DNA from 3 places in the Marinobacter sp. DUT-1 genome. Region 1 is predicted to be linked to each of the others. Evidence: predicted binding sites of a transcription regulator. Region 1 holds the regulator's gene; each other region holds the start of a gene.
What was found. The regulator LexA, encoded in region 1, represses DNA repair genes until DNA is damaged. The targets are predictions, from matches to a motif close to CTGTNTNNNNANACAG.
Positions count from the first base shown of each region.

Region 2: a site for LexA is predicted at 1,741-1,756, ahead of recA (recombinase RecA). Genes of this name have one in related genera too.
Region 3: a site for LexA is predicted at 1,715-1,730, ahead of recN (DNA repair protein RecN). Genes of this name have one in related genera too.

Region 1 covers NZ_JBNRLS010000002.1:868,991-873,202, forward strand. Annotated here, with positions in the region: gene ACQUTG_RS09600 (DUF1329 domain-containing protein) at 1-753, opposite strand, end outside; gene ACQUTG_RS09605 (DUF6586 family protein) at 950-1,462, shown strand; gene ACQUTG_RS09610 (hypothetical protein) at 1,514-1,774, shown strand; gene ACQUTG_RS09615 (cell division inhibitor SulA) at 1,808-2,299, opposite strand; gene lexA (transcriptional repressor LexA) at 2,346-2,954, opposite strand; gene ACQUTG_RS09625 (amidoligase family protein) at 3,153-4,154, shown strand; gene ACQUTG_RS09630 (gamma-glutamyl-gamma-aminobutyrate hydrolase family protein) at 4,147-4,212, shown strand, end outside.
Region 2 covers NZ_JBNRLS010000004.1:159,400-163,611, forward strand. Annotated here, with positions in the region: gene ACQUTG_RS13915 (PilZ domain-containing protein) at 1-96, shown strand, start outside; gene ACQUTG_RS13920 (flavodoxin family protein) at 109-570, opposite strand; gene recA (recombinase RecA) at 597-1,643, opposite strand; gene pncC (nicotinamide-nucleotide amidase) at 1,820-2,359, opposite strand; gene mutS (DNA mismatch repair protein MutS) at 2,427-4,212, shown strand, end outside.
Region 3 covers NZ_JBNRLS010000001.1:736,887-741,098, reverse strand. Annotated here, with positions in the region: gene recN (DNA repair protein RecN) at 1-1,651, opposite strand, end outside; gene grpE (nucleotide exchange factor GrpE) at 1,931-2,509, shown strand; gene dnaK (molecular chaperone DnaK) at 2,627-4,212, shown strand, end outside.

The DNA of each region.
Region 1 (4,212 bases):
TGGGGAGCGGATCTGGTCCAGGGTTTCATGAACCAGGGTAATCGTCCCGGCCAGCGAGGACGGCGAAATGGTGTTTGTTTTCAGATAGAAGATCTTGTTATCGATTTCTTCCAGCTCCGCCCCTTTGCGGCTGTATGCGAAGAAATAATCGTATTCATTGACAACGGGATGGTAGGAACCGTCAGTCTGCGGCGTGGCCGAGGCACTGCGGAACGAGATCTCCGTGCCACGGTAGCGAAGGATATGGTTCCAGATCACCTCGAGCCCGTTCTTCGGAATCGGGAACGGGCTGGTCATGATGGTGCCCCGGACCCCGTTGCCGTTATCCAACAGCTCGGCAGCGGTGGCGTTCTCGATGGACTTGTCGTAAACATGCTCCGGAAAGGCTGCGCTACGACGGCTCTGATACACCGGTATGAAAAAATCCGGACCGTATTGTTCGATCATCCGGATATGACCGTCGGACAACTTGTCCCGGTACAGATCCAGGTTGTCCCGGGTAATCACGAACAACGGCTTGTCGTCGGGGAACGGATTGGTTTCGATCTCCCCCTGGCGCCAGCTCGCCGGTGGCGTGTTCAGCCCTCCGGTCCACTCCGGAATGGTCCCTGCCGCATTGGCGCCGCGCTCGGCACCCACCGGGGTCAACTCATTTTCAAGCCTCTCGGCTTCCGCCGGACTTACCTTGGCCAGTGCCTGCCCGGATAATCCGAACAGTACCGCCGCTGCACCCGCGACAATGTGGCTTCGCATACCTGACATCTCCAGCAGTTCCATAAGACGGGCTGCTTTTTGCCAAATTCAAACGATCGTTTCAAGTGAATGTTTGTATTTTCTTGTGACGGCACGGGGAATCATGAGACAGGTGCAGAAATCGTTGCACAGAAATGGTACAATCACTCTCTTAACAATCTGCCAGATCTTCCCAATCCGAAATCGCAGGTACTCCATGGCCTCGCAATGGCATTCGCTGGTCTCACAAAAACTGTTTCTGGCCAAGACGCTACTTGGGCAGCTTGATCTGCCGGCATTGGCAGCCAACGGGCAGCCGGCACCGGAAGCGGAGCAAGCGCTCAGACGGGAAGCGGCGATCCAGGGTGCAACAGAGCTGGTACTCCGCAGCCGGAGATTGTTGCTGGTGATGATCGCCCGGCTTTACCAGGAACGAAATGCCGAGCCGGAGACCCTGGAGGAACTGGCGGCACTGATTGGCGCGGAGGCCAACGAAGTGTACCGGTTGCGTAATCTGTCATCAGAGCCTGGTAGCTGGTGGAATCACCTGGATCAGCTGGAACAGAGCCAGAGTCGTCCGCCGGCGACCCGGAAAACCATAACGGATGACAACGTCATCGCGGTTTCAGCGGAAACCGGGCCAGACAGGTCAGCTGCCGGATTGCTTAGAACCCTGGGCGCACTCAAACATTTTGCAGACGATCTGGAAGAACAGCACAGCGAGTGGTGAATAACCGCCCGACGCTGGATTCCGGATCTCAATAACAGACAGGTTTACTGAATGTCACCATCGTTTTTTGAAATTGTACAATTGAGCAACGGCGACTATGCGCTGCGTCGGATCGACGACGACGGTGCGCCACTGGTCAAAATCTCGTTCTCGCAGGAAGCCCGGGAAATGATGGAAGATCGTGACATGAATGTCGCCAAGGCCATGATCGCCGCGGGCATTGAAGCTGTGGGCGACATCACCCATGACATTGACTGGGAAGAGGAAGAGGTCGAGGCAGTCGACCCGCAGCCCTCCTACACCCTGCACTGATCTGGCGGCGGGCGCCCCGGCCCGCCCCAAGCCTCAACGCTGGCGAAGCACCACCCCGTGACTGTTACCCTCGGCCGATGCGTTCTGGAGCGATTCCAGTGCGGAGCGGCCGAGCTTACAGGTCCACATCACAACAGCGTGGCAGGTACCGGCCCTGAGTGCCCGCTCGGCCAACTGCTGGGCCGGCAGCTCAGGCGTCGAACGCAGTACCAGCAATTCCCCCGTGACAATGCCATGCATCTTCTGCCACTTGCTGACCAGCTCCTGTGGCGGATCAATCCAGGCCAACCAGCGCTTTTCCTGGTTGAGCTGGGTCAGCATCGGCAGTAGCAACTGGAAGTTCTCCACCTGCCCCTGGGGCAGGATAATCTCGGTCACGTTACCGGCAACTTCCGCTGGACGGGGCTCGAGACTGCGGCGGGTGCGAATGACCGCCCGTCGCCCGGGAACATCTGACGCCGGTTCGGAATGGGACAGGACGCCTTGCTGATAGGCCAGATTCTGATTGAAGCTCAGTTGTTCCATAAGTCACCCGCTTGTTCTTTTATCGATTGGCTGTGGCTGGCCCGGCTCAGTGGAGGTCGGAGCGGCGTATGACACCCACGCCCAGGCCTTCGATAAACAGTTCCTGCTCGGTCAGATCCACTTCGATGGGCTCGAATTCGTCGTTCTCGGCAATCAGGTACACCTTGGTTCCATCCTTCCGGAAACGCTTTACGGTCACTTCTTCCCCGACCCGTGCCACGACCACTTGGCCGTTGTGTACATCCTGGGTGCGGTGAACCGCCAGCAGATCGCCATCGAGGATGCCAATGTCCTTCATACTCATACCGCGCACGCGCAGCAGGTAGTCTGCCGACGGCGAGAAGAAATCGGGCTGCAGAGTACAGTGATCCTCGATATGCTCCTGGGCCAGGATCGGACTACCGGCTGCCACCTGACCGATCACCGGCAGGCCCGGATCCTCCTCCGCCTCCGGCAAGCGAATACCGCGGCTGGCACCGGGCACCATTTCGATCGCACCCTTACGGGCCAGCGCCCTCAGGTGCTCCTCTGCCGCGTTGGCAGAGCGAAAGCCCAGCTCCGCCGCGATTTCCGCCCGGGTGGGTGGGTAGCCGGTCTCGTCGACGTAGCGCCGGATAATATCCAGTACCTGTTGTTGCCTGGCAGTCAGCTTCATTCCGTTACTCCGGTCAGTCCAGGTGACAGGCCCGCCCCTGACGGACACGCCTGTTTTTTTATACAGTAAATTGACTATATACAGTGTTTTATCCAGTGTAAAGCCCGCCCACCGATTTTCTGTCGCCGGCGTAACCCGTTGACAGCCAGGGGATGTGTTATGGTGAGAAAAATCCTACATGCAGACTCGGGGAGCCCGATGTCACAAACCAGTACCTGCACGTTACCGGAGGTGCGGCTCAACAGCGAAGGCGAGGAGCGCCGCGTTGGCGTCGAGGTGGAGCTGTCCGGCCTGGGCTATGAAGTACTCGTGGATCATGCATCCCGCCTGCTGGATGCGCCTGCCACAACCATCTCGCGGTATGTCACGAGGATTGATACCCTACTGGGCCCTTTCACGATCGAGCTGGATTCGGATCCGATCAAGGGGCTGGACCTGGCAGATGAACGCCTGCCCAGCTCCATCCGCGAGCTGGGAGGCCAGGCCATGGATGTGATTGATGCTGCGGCCGAGCGTGTGGTTCCACTGGAAATCGTGACGCCGCCGATTCCCCTGTCCCGCCTGCAGGATGTCGAAACCCTGGTGGATGAGCTCCACCTGCTCGGCGCCCTGGGAAGCCGGGAGGCGATTTATTTTGCCTTCGGTCTGCAGCTCAACCCCGAACTGCCGGATCTCCAACCGGCAACGATCGTCCGCTATCTGCAGGCCTTCGCGGCCCTGTATGACTGGCTCAAGGCCAGGCACCAGCTCGACATCAGCCGGAAGTTCACCACCTACATTGAACCCTGGGCCTCCCGTTACACCGACGAGCTGATGGCGGATAGCTACGCCCCCGACCAGACACAGCTGATGCGGGACTACCTGGAGTTCAATCCGACCCGAAACCGGGCCCTGGACCTGCTCCCGCTGTTCTCACACCTGGACGCCGACCTGCTTGTCGAGTACGTGCGGGACCCGCGCATCAAGAGTCGCCCCACCCTGCATTACCGGCTACCGGATTGCGACATCGACAACCCGGAATGGCATTTCTCCAGCGTGTGGAACGACTGGGTCATTCTGGAACAGATTGCCAACCGGGCCGATGACCTGGCGGAACTGAGGGGGTTGTTCCGGGACAGCCGGAAGTTCAGTTTCCACAACCTGACCCACAGCTGGCAGGAAACCACAGACCAGTGGCTGCGTACCAAGGGTTATGTCTGACGCATTACAGGAAGCCCCGGAAATCCCGGGGGTCACCATCGGCATCAGTGGGCCGGCC
Region 2 (4,212 bases), on a different contig from region 1:
CAGTTCAGTTATTGCCTTAACAAAAAAGGCTATTCACGGGCCATGGACAACGCCCTGTCCCGCATCGAAGGCTTCTACAACCGGCTCGCCGGCTAACCGGACGGTGCCCTAGATCAGCCCCGCATCCAGGCTGGCCGCCACGTACATGCCCAGCTCTCGGCACTGCTCCTCGAATTCATCCCGGTATTCCCCGCGACAGATCAGTGGATCCTGGACGAGTTTCCAGCGCAGGCCCGTGGTAATACTCTCGATGGCGCGATGGGTGCCGGTGCCGTCGTGGCCGGCGCGGATGTAATAGGCAAAGGGCAAGCCCTGGGTTTTCTCGATACAGGGATAGTAACTGCGGTCAAAAAAGTCTTTCAACGCGCCACTCATGTAGCCCAGATTCTCAGTGGTACCCAGGATGATGGCGTCACAGGCGAGGATGTCATCGGGACCGGCCTCCAGCGGTGGTTTGACCACCACTTCGACCGCCTCGATGTCTTCGTGGCGGGCGCCGTTCTCGACAGCGTCCCGTAAACGGAGGGTATTCGGGGAAGGTGTGTGGGCAACAATGAGCAGTCGCTTCATGGCATCCTCCCCCGACAAACGGAACCTTAGAGCAGTTCCCCGTTGGCTTCCGCCGGCGCTTCAGCGGCCGCTTCTTTCTTTTCCGGCTTGGGCATCAGCTTGTCCCGGACCTTGGCCTCGATCTCGTTGGCAATATCCATATTCTCCTCCAGGAACTTGCAGGCATTCGCCTTGCCCTGGCCGATCTTGTCGCCGTTGTAGGAATACCAGGCACCGGACTTGTCCACGAAGCCTTCCTTGACGCCCATATCCAGCACTTCGGCCATGTGGTAGATACCCTTGCCGTACATGATCTGGAACTCGGCTTGCTTGAACGGCGGCGATACCTTGTTCTTCACGACCTTGACGCGGGTCTCGTTACCGACCACTTCATCGCCCTCTTTCACGGAGCCGATGCGGCGGATGTCCAGGCGCACGGAGGAGTAGAATTTCAGGGCATTACCGCCGGTCGTGGTTTCCGGGGAACCGAACATGACGCCGATCTTCATGCGGATCTGGTTGATGAAGATCATCAGGCAGTTGGCGTGCTTCACGTTACCCGTCAGTTTCCGCAGCGCCTGGGACATCAGTCGCGCCTGCAGGCCAACGTGGCTGTCGCCCATTTCCCCCTCGATTTCCGCTTTCGGCGTCAGGGCCGCTACGGAGTCAACGATGATGACGTCAACGGCGTTGGAGCGGACCAGCATGTCCGCGATTTCCAGGGCCTGTTCCCCGGTGTCCGGCTGGGACACCAGCAGGTCGTCGACGTTGACACCCAGTTTTTCGGCATAGACCGGATCCAGGGCATGCTCGGCATCCACAAAGGCACAGGTTTTGCCGGCCTTCTGGGCTTCAGCAATCACCTGCAGGGTGAGCGTGGTCTTACCCGAACTCTCCGGACCGTAGATCTCGCAGATTCGACCGTAAGGAAGACCACCAATACCCAGAGCCACGTCCAGCCCCAGGGAGCCGGTAGACACCGCAGGAATGGCTTCACGGGGTTGATCCCCCATCTTCATGACGGCGCCCTTGCCGAACTGGCGCTCAATCTGGCTCAGTGCTGCGCTAAGTGCTTTCTTGCGGTTGTCTTCCATCGGTGCAAAACCCCTTGTCGACTGGGCTGCCAAGTCATTCCAAGGTATTGGCAGCGGAATCCGGAAGGGAAACCGCTGTGTTCATCCAGCAGATTCCCTGTATATTTGAACAGTATTAAAACACAAGCGAACGGGGAGACCAACCCCTCATCCCGTGAACCTGATCAAGAAAATTGTCACGCCCCCTCAAGGAAGCTGGTAACTGCCTGCAATGCAAACAAAACCGACTGTCGGCGCACCTCATCCCGGTCACCGTCGAAGTGTTTGACCACGGCCTCGGTCTGGTCCTGACCGCTGCCCCAGGCAAACCAGACCGTCCCCACCGGCTTGTCGGGACTGCCACCACCCGGGCCTGCCACACCGCTGATCGCCACGGCCACATCCACCCCGGCAGCCTGAACGGCTCCGGCCACCATCTGGCGGACAACCGGCTCACTGACAGCGCCATGCTGCTCCAGAGTTTCCGCCGACACCCCGAGCAGGGCCTGTTTGGCGCCGTTGCTGTAAGTCACCAGACCAGCCATCACATAGGCGGAGGAACCCGGGCGATCGGTGAGCACCTTGGCCACCCAGCCGCCGGTACAGCTCTCTGCCGTAGCAATGGTGCGTCCCTGCTCCTTCAACAGTTCGCCCAGGCGATCGCCGGCCTGTTCGAGTTCCTGATCGCTTGCCACTATGATCCGCTCCTTCCATAAGTGGGGATACAAACCCTTCATTTCATCGCCGCCGTTATTTTCTTACAATTCACGGCTTCATCCAAAAGCAAGGCAACCGGACCCATCCATGTCAGTAGCCCAGACCGATCTCTCCAAGCACACCCCGATGATGCAGCAGTACCTGAAAATCAAGGGCGAGCATCCCAATGAGCTGGTGTTCTACCGCATGGGGGATTTCTACGAGCTGTTCTATGAAGACGCCCGGAAGGCCGCTGAATTCCTGGACATCACCCTGACCGCCCGCGGCCAGTCCGGTGGCAACCCGATTCCCATGGCCGGTGTGCCGTTTCATTCTGCCGAGAGTTACATTGCCCGTCTGGTCCGGGCGGGTCAATCCATCGCCATCTGTGAACAGATTGGCGATCCGGCGACCAGCAAGGGACCGGTGGAGCGGCAGGTGGTCCGGATCGTCACGCCCGGTACACTGAGCGACGATGCCTTTCTCGAGGATCGGCGCGACAACCTGCTGGTGGCCATCTACAGCCACCGGGAGCAGTTCGGGTTTGCCTCCCTGGATATTTCCAGCGGGCGTTTTGCGGTCTCGGAACTGGACGGGCTGGAAGCACTCCAGGGCGAGCTGCAACGCCTTCGCCCGGCGGAAATCCTGATCAGCGAGGACTTTCCCTACGGCGAGATCCTCGAAGGTTTCACCGGCATCCGACGACAGGGTCCCTGGCTGTTCGAAGGGGACACGGCACACCGGGTGATTACCCAGCAGCTGCAGGTTCGCGACCTCACCGGTTTCGGCTGTGAAGACCTGCACCTGGCCATCTGCGCCGCCGGGTGCCTGCTGCAATACGCGAAAGAAACCCAGCGTACCGCCCTGCCCCACATCCGCAAACTGACCCGGGAGCGCCGGGAAGAGGCGGTGATCCTCGACGCCACCAGCCGCCGCAACCTGGAAATCGACACCAACTTGATGGGCGGCCACCAGCATACCCTGGCCTGGGTGATGGACCGCTCCGCCACCGCCATGGGGGGCCGCGAGCTGCGCCGCTGGCTGAACCGCCCCCTCCGGGACGTGGACGTGGTCCGCCAGCGTCAGCAGGCGGTCTCTGCCCTGCTCGACGGCTTCCATTACGAACCGGTCCATGACCTGCTCAAGCAGGTGGGCGACATTGAACGGGTGCTGGCCCGGGTGGCGCTGAGATCTGCACGCCCCAGGGACCTGGCACGACTCCGGGATGCTTTCCAGACCCTGCCGGAACTCCAGGAATCCCTGAAACCGGTGAACTCCCACCACGTGGTCAAGCTGGCCACCATCATCGGTGAGTATCCGGAGCTGGCCGACCTGCTGGAACGGGCCGTCATCGACAATCCACCGGTGGTGATCCGGGACGGCGGCGTTATCCGGGAAGGCTTTGACGAGGAACTGGACGAACTGCGCAACATCAGCGAAAACGCTGGCCAGTACCTGCTGGATGTGGAGACCCGGGAAAAGGAACGCACCGGCATCAGCACTCTGAAAGTGGGTTACAACCGGGTTCATGGGTACTACATCGAGATCAGCCGGGCGCAATCGGACCAGGCACCGGCGGACTACATCCGCCGGCAGACCCTGAAAAACGCCGAGCGTTTCATCACCCCGGAACTGAAGGAATTCGAGGACAAGGCCCTGAGCGCCAAGAGCCGGGCACTGGCTCGGGAAAAGGCGCTGTACGATGAGGTCCTCGAAAGCGTCGCCGAGCAGCTGGCGCCGCTGCAGGATGCCGCCCAGGCCCTGTCGGAGCTGGATGTTTTGAGCAACTTCGCCGAACGGGCAACCTCCCTGCGTTTTGCCGCTCCCGAGTTCACGGACCAACCAGGTTTTGACATCGAGGAAGGCCGCCACCCGGTGGTCGAGCAGCTGCTGG
Region 3 (4,212 bases), on a different contig from region 1:
ACATCTCCCGGGCATGGGCAATGGTCTGCTCGGTCATGTCCACACCACCCAGCATTCTCGCCACTTCACTGATCCTTCCCTTGTCATCGAGTGCCTCGATTTTCGAGAAGGTCGCGTCTTTTTCCGTAAATTTGCTGACAAACAGGTGTTGATGGCACTGCGCCGCCACCTGCGGCAGATGGGTTACGCACAGCACCTGGCCGTTGGTGCCGAGGGTCCGCAGTAGCTTGCCGACCACCTCGGCGGTGCCGCCACCGATGCCGACGTCCACTTCGTCGAACACCAGCGTGGGTGTGGTAGACGTCTGGGCCACTACCACCTGGATCGCGAGGCTGATCCGGGACAGTTCCCCGCCGGAGGCGACCTTCGCCAGGGATCGTGCCGGCTGACCCGGGTTGGCGCTGACCAGGAACTCGATGTCTTCCATGCCGTGGGGAGCTGGCTGCTCATCGTTGTTGCGGTTCAGGTGAGTGACGAACTGTACTGACGGCATGCTCAGCTGCGCCAGCTCCTCGGCAATACGCTGGTCGAGCTCCACGGCAGCTCGCTGCCGGGCTTCGGTGAGCTGGCTGGCCAGTTCATCAAAGCTGGCACGTTGCTTCTCCAGTTCTGCTTCCAGTTGTTCAAGGCTGCCTGCGCCGCCGTCCAGTTCGGCCAGCTCGCTGCTCAGGCGCTCGTGCAGTTCCGGCAACTCTTCCGGGGTGATTCGGTGCTTGCGGGCCATCTGGTAGATGGCGCTCAGGCGCTCCTCCACTTCGGCAAGCCGGGCAGGGTCTGCTTCGTAATCCTCCACGAACCGGCGCAGGTTGTCGCCGGCTTCTGAAACCTGGATCTGGGCTTCGTTCAGCATCTGGATGGTGTCCGCCAGGGCGGGCACCTCGACTGGTAGCTGCTCCAGTTGCTGCAGGGCCTGGCGGATCAGGTCCGAGGCACTGGTCTCCTCCTCGGTACAGAGCAGGGCGGCCTGGTGGCTGCTGTGCAGTACTGAATCCGCTTGACTCAGCTGGGCCTGTTCCTGCTCCAGGGCTTCCTGTTCGTCGTCTTCGAGGGCCAGCCGGTCCAGCTCTTCCACCTGGTAGCGCAGCAGTTGCAGTCGGGCTTCCGCCTCATCGGCGTTCTGTTGCCGTTCGGTCAGGCGCTGGCGGGTCAGGTACCAGGCTTTCCAGGCAGCGCGGGTATCGGCGGCCAGGGTTTCGAGGCCGGCGAACTCGTCGAGCAGTTTGCGGTGGGTTTCCTTGCGCAACAGGGACTGATGCTGGTGCTGGCTGTGGATATCCATCAACAGACCGCCCAGTTCCTTCAGGTGTGCCAAAGGGCAGGGCTGGCCGTTGATGTAAGCCCGGGAGCGGCCGTCCTTGCTGATTACCCGCCGCAGGATGCAGTCGTTGTCATCGTCCAGTTCGTGCTGGTCCAGCCACTCCACCGCCTCGGGAATGTCGCTGACGTCGAAGGTGGCGGTAATATCCGCCCGCTTGGCGCCATGACGGACGGCCCCGGCATCGGCGCGGCCGCCCATGGCAAGCCCGAGGGCATCAAGGACGATGGATTTGCCCGCGCCGGTCTCCCCGGTCAGTGCCGTCATGCCCTTGTTGAACTGGAGTTCCACTCGTTCGGCAATGGCGTAATTGGAAACCGTAAGTTGTGTGAGCATGGATAACCTCCGCTCCCGATTCAGAATCCGTTGTTGAGTGCTCGGCGGTGCTTTCATGAAGTACTGGTTTTACATACAGTGACTGTGAATATATACAGGGTTTTTCCTGTTTGCAAACGGAGTGGCGGGATTTTCTTCACGAATACGGAGGGAAATGGTTGAAACCGGACAAGCGGGCCCCATATCCGTTCGCAAATACAGTTTTCCGGCTCGCTTCGGCCGGGAGCACATTTCAATCGGCCGTGTTGTCAGGCCGCTGTAGATCTAGCAGGAGAAGTCATGAGCACCGACGAGAACCGCAACGAACAGGCAGAGGAATTGAAGGAAGCGACCGAGGCGGCCGCCGAGGAAGCGCAGGCAGCCGGGGAGACAGCTCCGGAAGGCGAGGAGGTTTCCGAAGTGGATGCCCTCAACGCCCAGGTCCAGGAGCTCAAGGACCAGATGCTGCGCACCCAGGCGGAAATGCAGAACGTGCGTCGCCGCTCCGAGATCGATGTGGAGAAAGCCCACAAGTTCGCCCTCGAGAAGTTCGTGAAGGAACTGCTGCCGGTGGCTGACAGCCTGGAGAAGGCGGTGGAAAGCACCGAGGGCCAGGAGCAGTCCGGTGAACTGGTGGCTTCCATCCGCGAGGGTGTGGAAATGACTCTCGATCTGTTCATGAAGAGCCTGGCGAAGTTCAATGTCGAGCAGCTGAACCCGGTGGGTGAGCCGTTCGATCCGCAGCAGCATGAGGCCATGTCCATGGTGCCGGCGCCGGACGCCGAGCCCAACAGCGTGGTCAACGTGGTGCAGAAGGGCTATCTGTTGAACGGCCGTGTGGTGCGCCCGGCGATGGTTATCGTTGCCAAGGCCGAGTAACGAAAAATTCGCCGGCGGGCTTGAAAAGCCGATTAAAGCGCCAATATAGCGAGTAAATAGCGAGAAGCCGGGGGCGACATACTCCGGGAAAGCATTCAGAAGATTTGGAGTGATTCGATGAGCAAGATTATTGGTATCGACCTGGGAACCACAAACTCCTGTGTGGCCATCATGGATGGCGACAAGGTAAAGGTAATCGAGAACGCCGAGGGTGATCGCACCACCCCGTCCATCATTGCCTACACCGAAGATGGCGAAACCCTGGTTGGTCAGTCTGCCAAGCGTCAGGCGGTAACCAACCCGAACAACACCCTGTACGCCATCAAGCGTCTGATCGGTCGTCGCTTTGAAGACGACGTGGTTCAGAAAGACATCAAGATGGTGCCCTACAAGATCACCAAGGCCGACAATGGCGACGCCTGGGTTGAAGTGAAGGGCCAGAAGATGGCGCCGCCGCAGGTGTCCGCAGAAGTTCTGAAGAAGATGAAGAAAACTGCAGAAGACTACCTGGGCGAGAAGGTAACCGAAGCGGTTATCACCGTGCCGGCCTACTTCAACGATAGCCAGCGCCAGGCCACCAAGGACGCCGGCAAGATCGCCGGTCTGGAAGTGAAGCGGATCATCAACGAGCCGACCGCCGCTGCCCTGGCCTATGGCCTGGACAAGAAGAGCGGCGACCGCACTGTCGCAGTGTATGACCTGGGTGGTGGTACCTTTGACCTGTCCATCATTGAAATCGCCGACGTGGACGGTGAGCACCAGTTCGAAGTGCTGGCCACCAACGGTGACACCTTCCTGGGTGGTGAAGACTTCGACCTGAAAGTGATCGAATACCTGGCGGATCAGTTCAAGAAGGACAGCGGCATCGACCTGCGCGGGGATTCCCTGGCGATGCAGCGTCTGAAGGAAGCTGGCGAGAAGGCCAAGATCGAGCTGTCCAGCAGCCAGCAGACCGACGTGAACCTGCCGTACATCACTGCAGACGCGTCCGGTCCCAAGCATATGAATGTGAAGCTGACCCGCGCCAAGCTGGAATCCCTGGTCGAAGACCTGGTCCAGCGCAGCCTGGAGCCCTGTAAGGTGGCCCTGAAGGACGCTGGCATGAATGCCAGTGAGGTTGACGAGGTTATCCTGGTCGGTGGTCAGACCCGTATGCCGCTGGTACAGGAAAAGGTGAAGGAATTCTTCGGCAAAGAAGCACGCAAGGACGTTAACCCGGACGAAGCCGTGGCCATGGGTGCTGCTATCCAGGCGGCTGTGCTCTCCGGCGATGTGAAAGACGTTCTGCTGCTGGACGTAACCCCGCTGACCCTGGGTATCGAAACCATGGGTGGCGTGGCAACTCCGCTGATCGAGAAGAACACCACCATCCCGACCAAGAAGTCGCAGACCTTCTCCACAGCGGAAGACAACCAGACTGCCGTGACCATCCATGTAGTGCAGGGTGAGCGCAAGCAGGCGTCCGGGAACAAGTCTCTGGGCCGTTTCGACCTGGCGGACATCCCGCCGGCGCCACGCGGTGTGCCGCAGATCGAAGTAACCTTCGACATCGACGCCAACGGCATCCTGAACGTGTCCGCGAAGGACAAGGCCACCGGCAAAGAGCAGTCCATCGTGATCAAGGCCTCTTCGGGTCTGAACGATGACGAGATCGAGAAGATGGTGCAGGACGCCGAGGCCAACGCCGAGGAAGATCGCAAGTT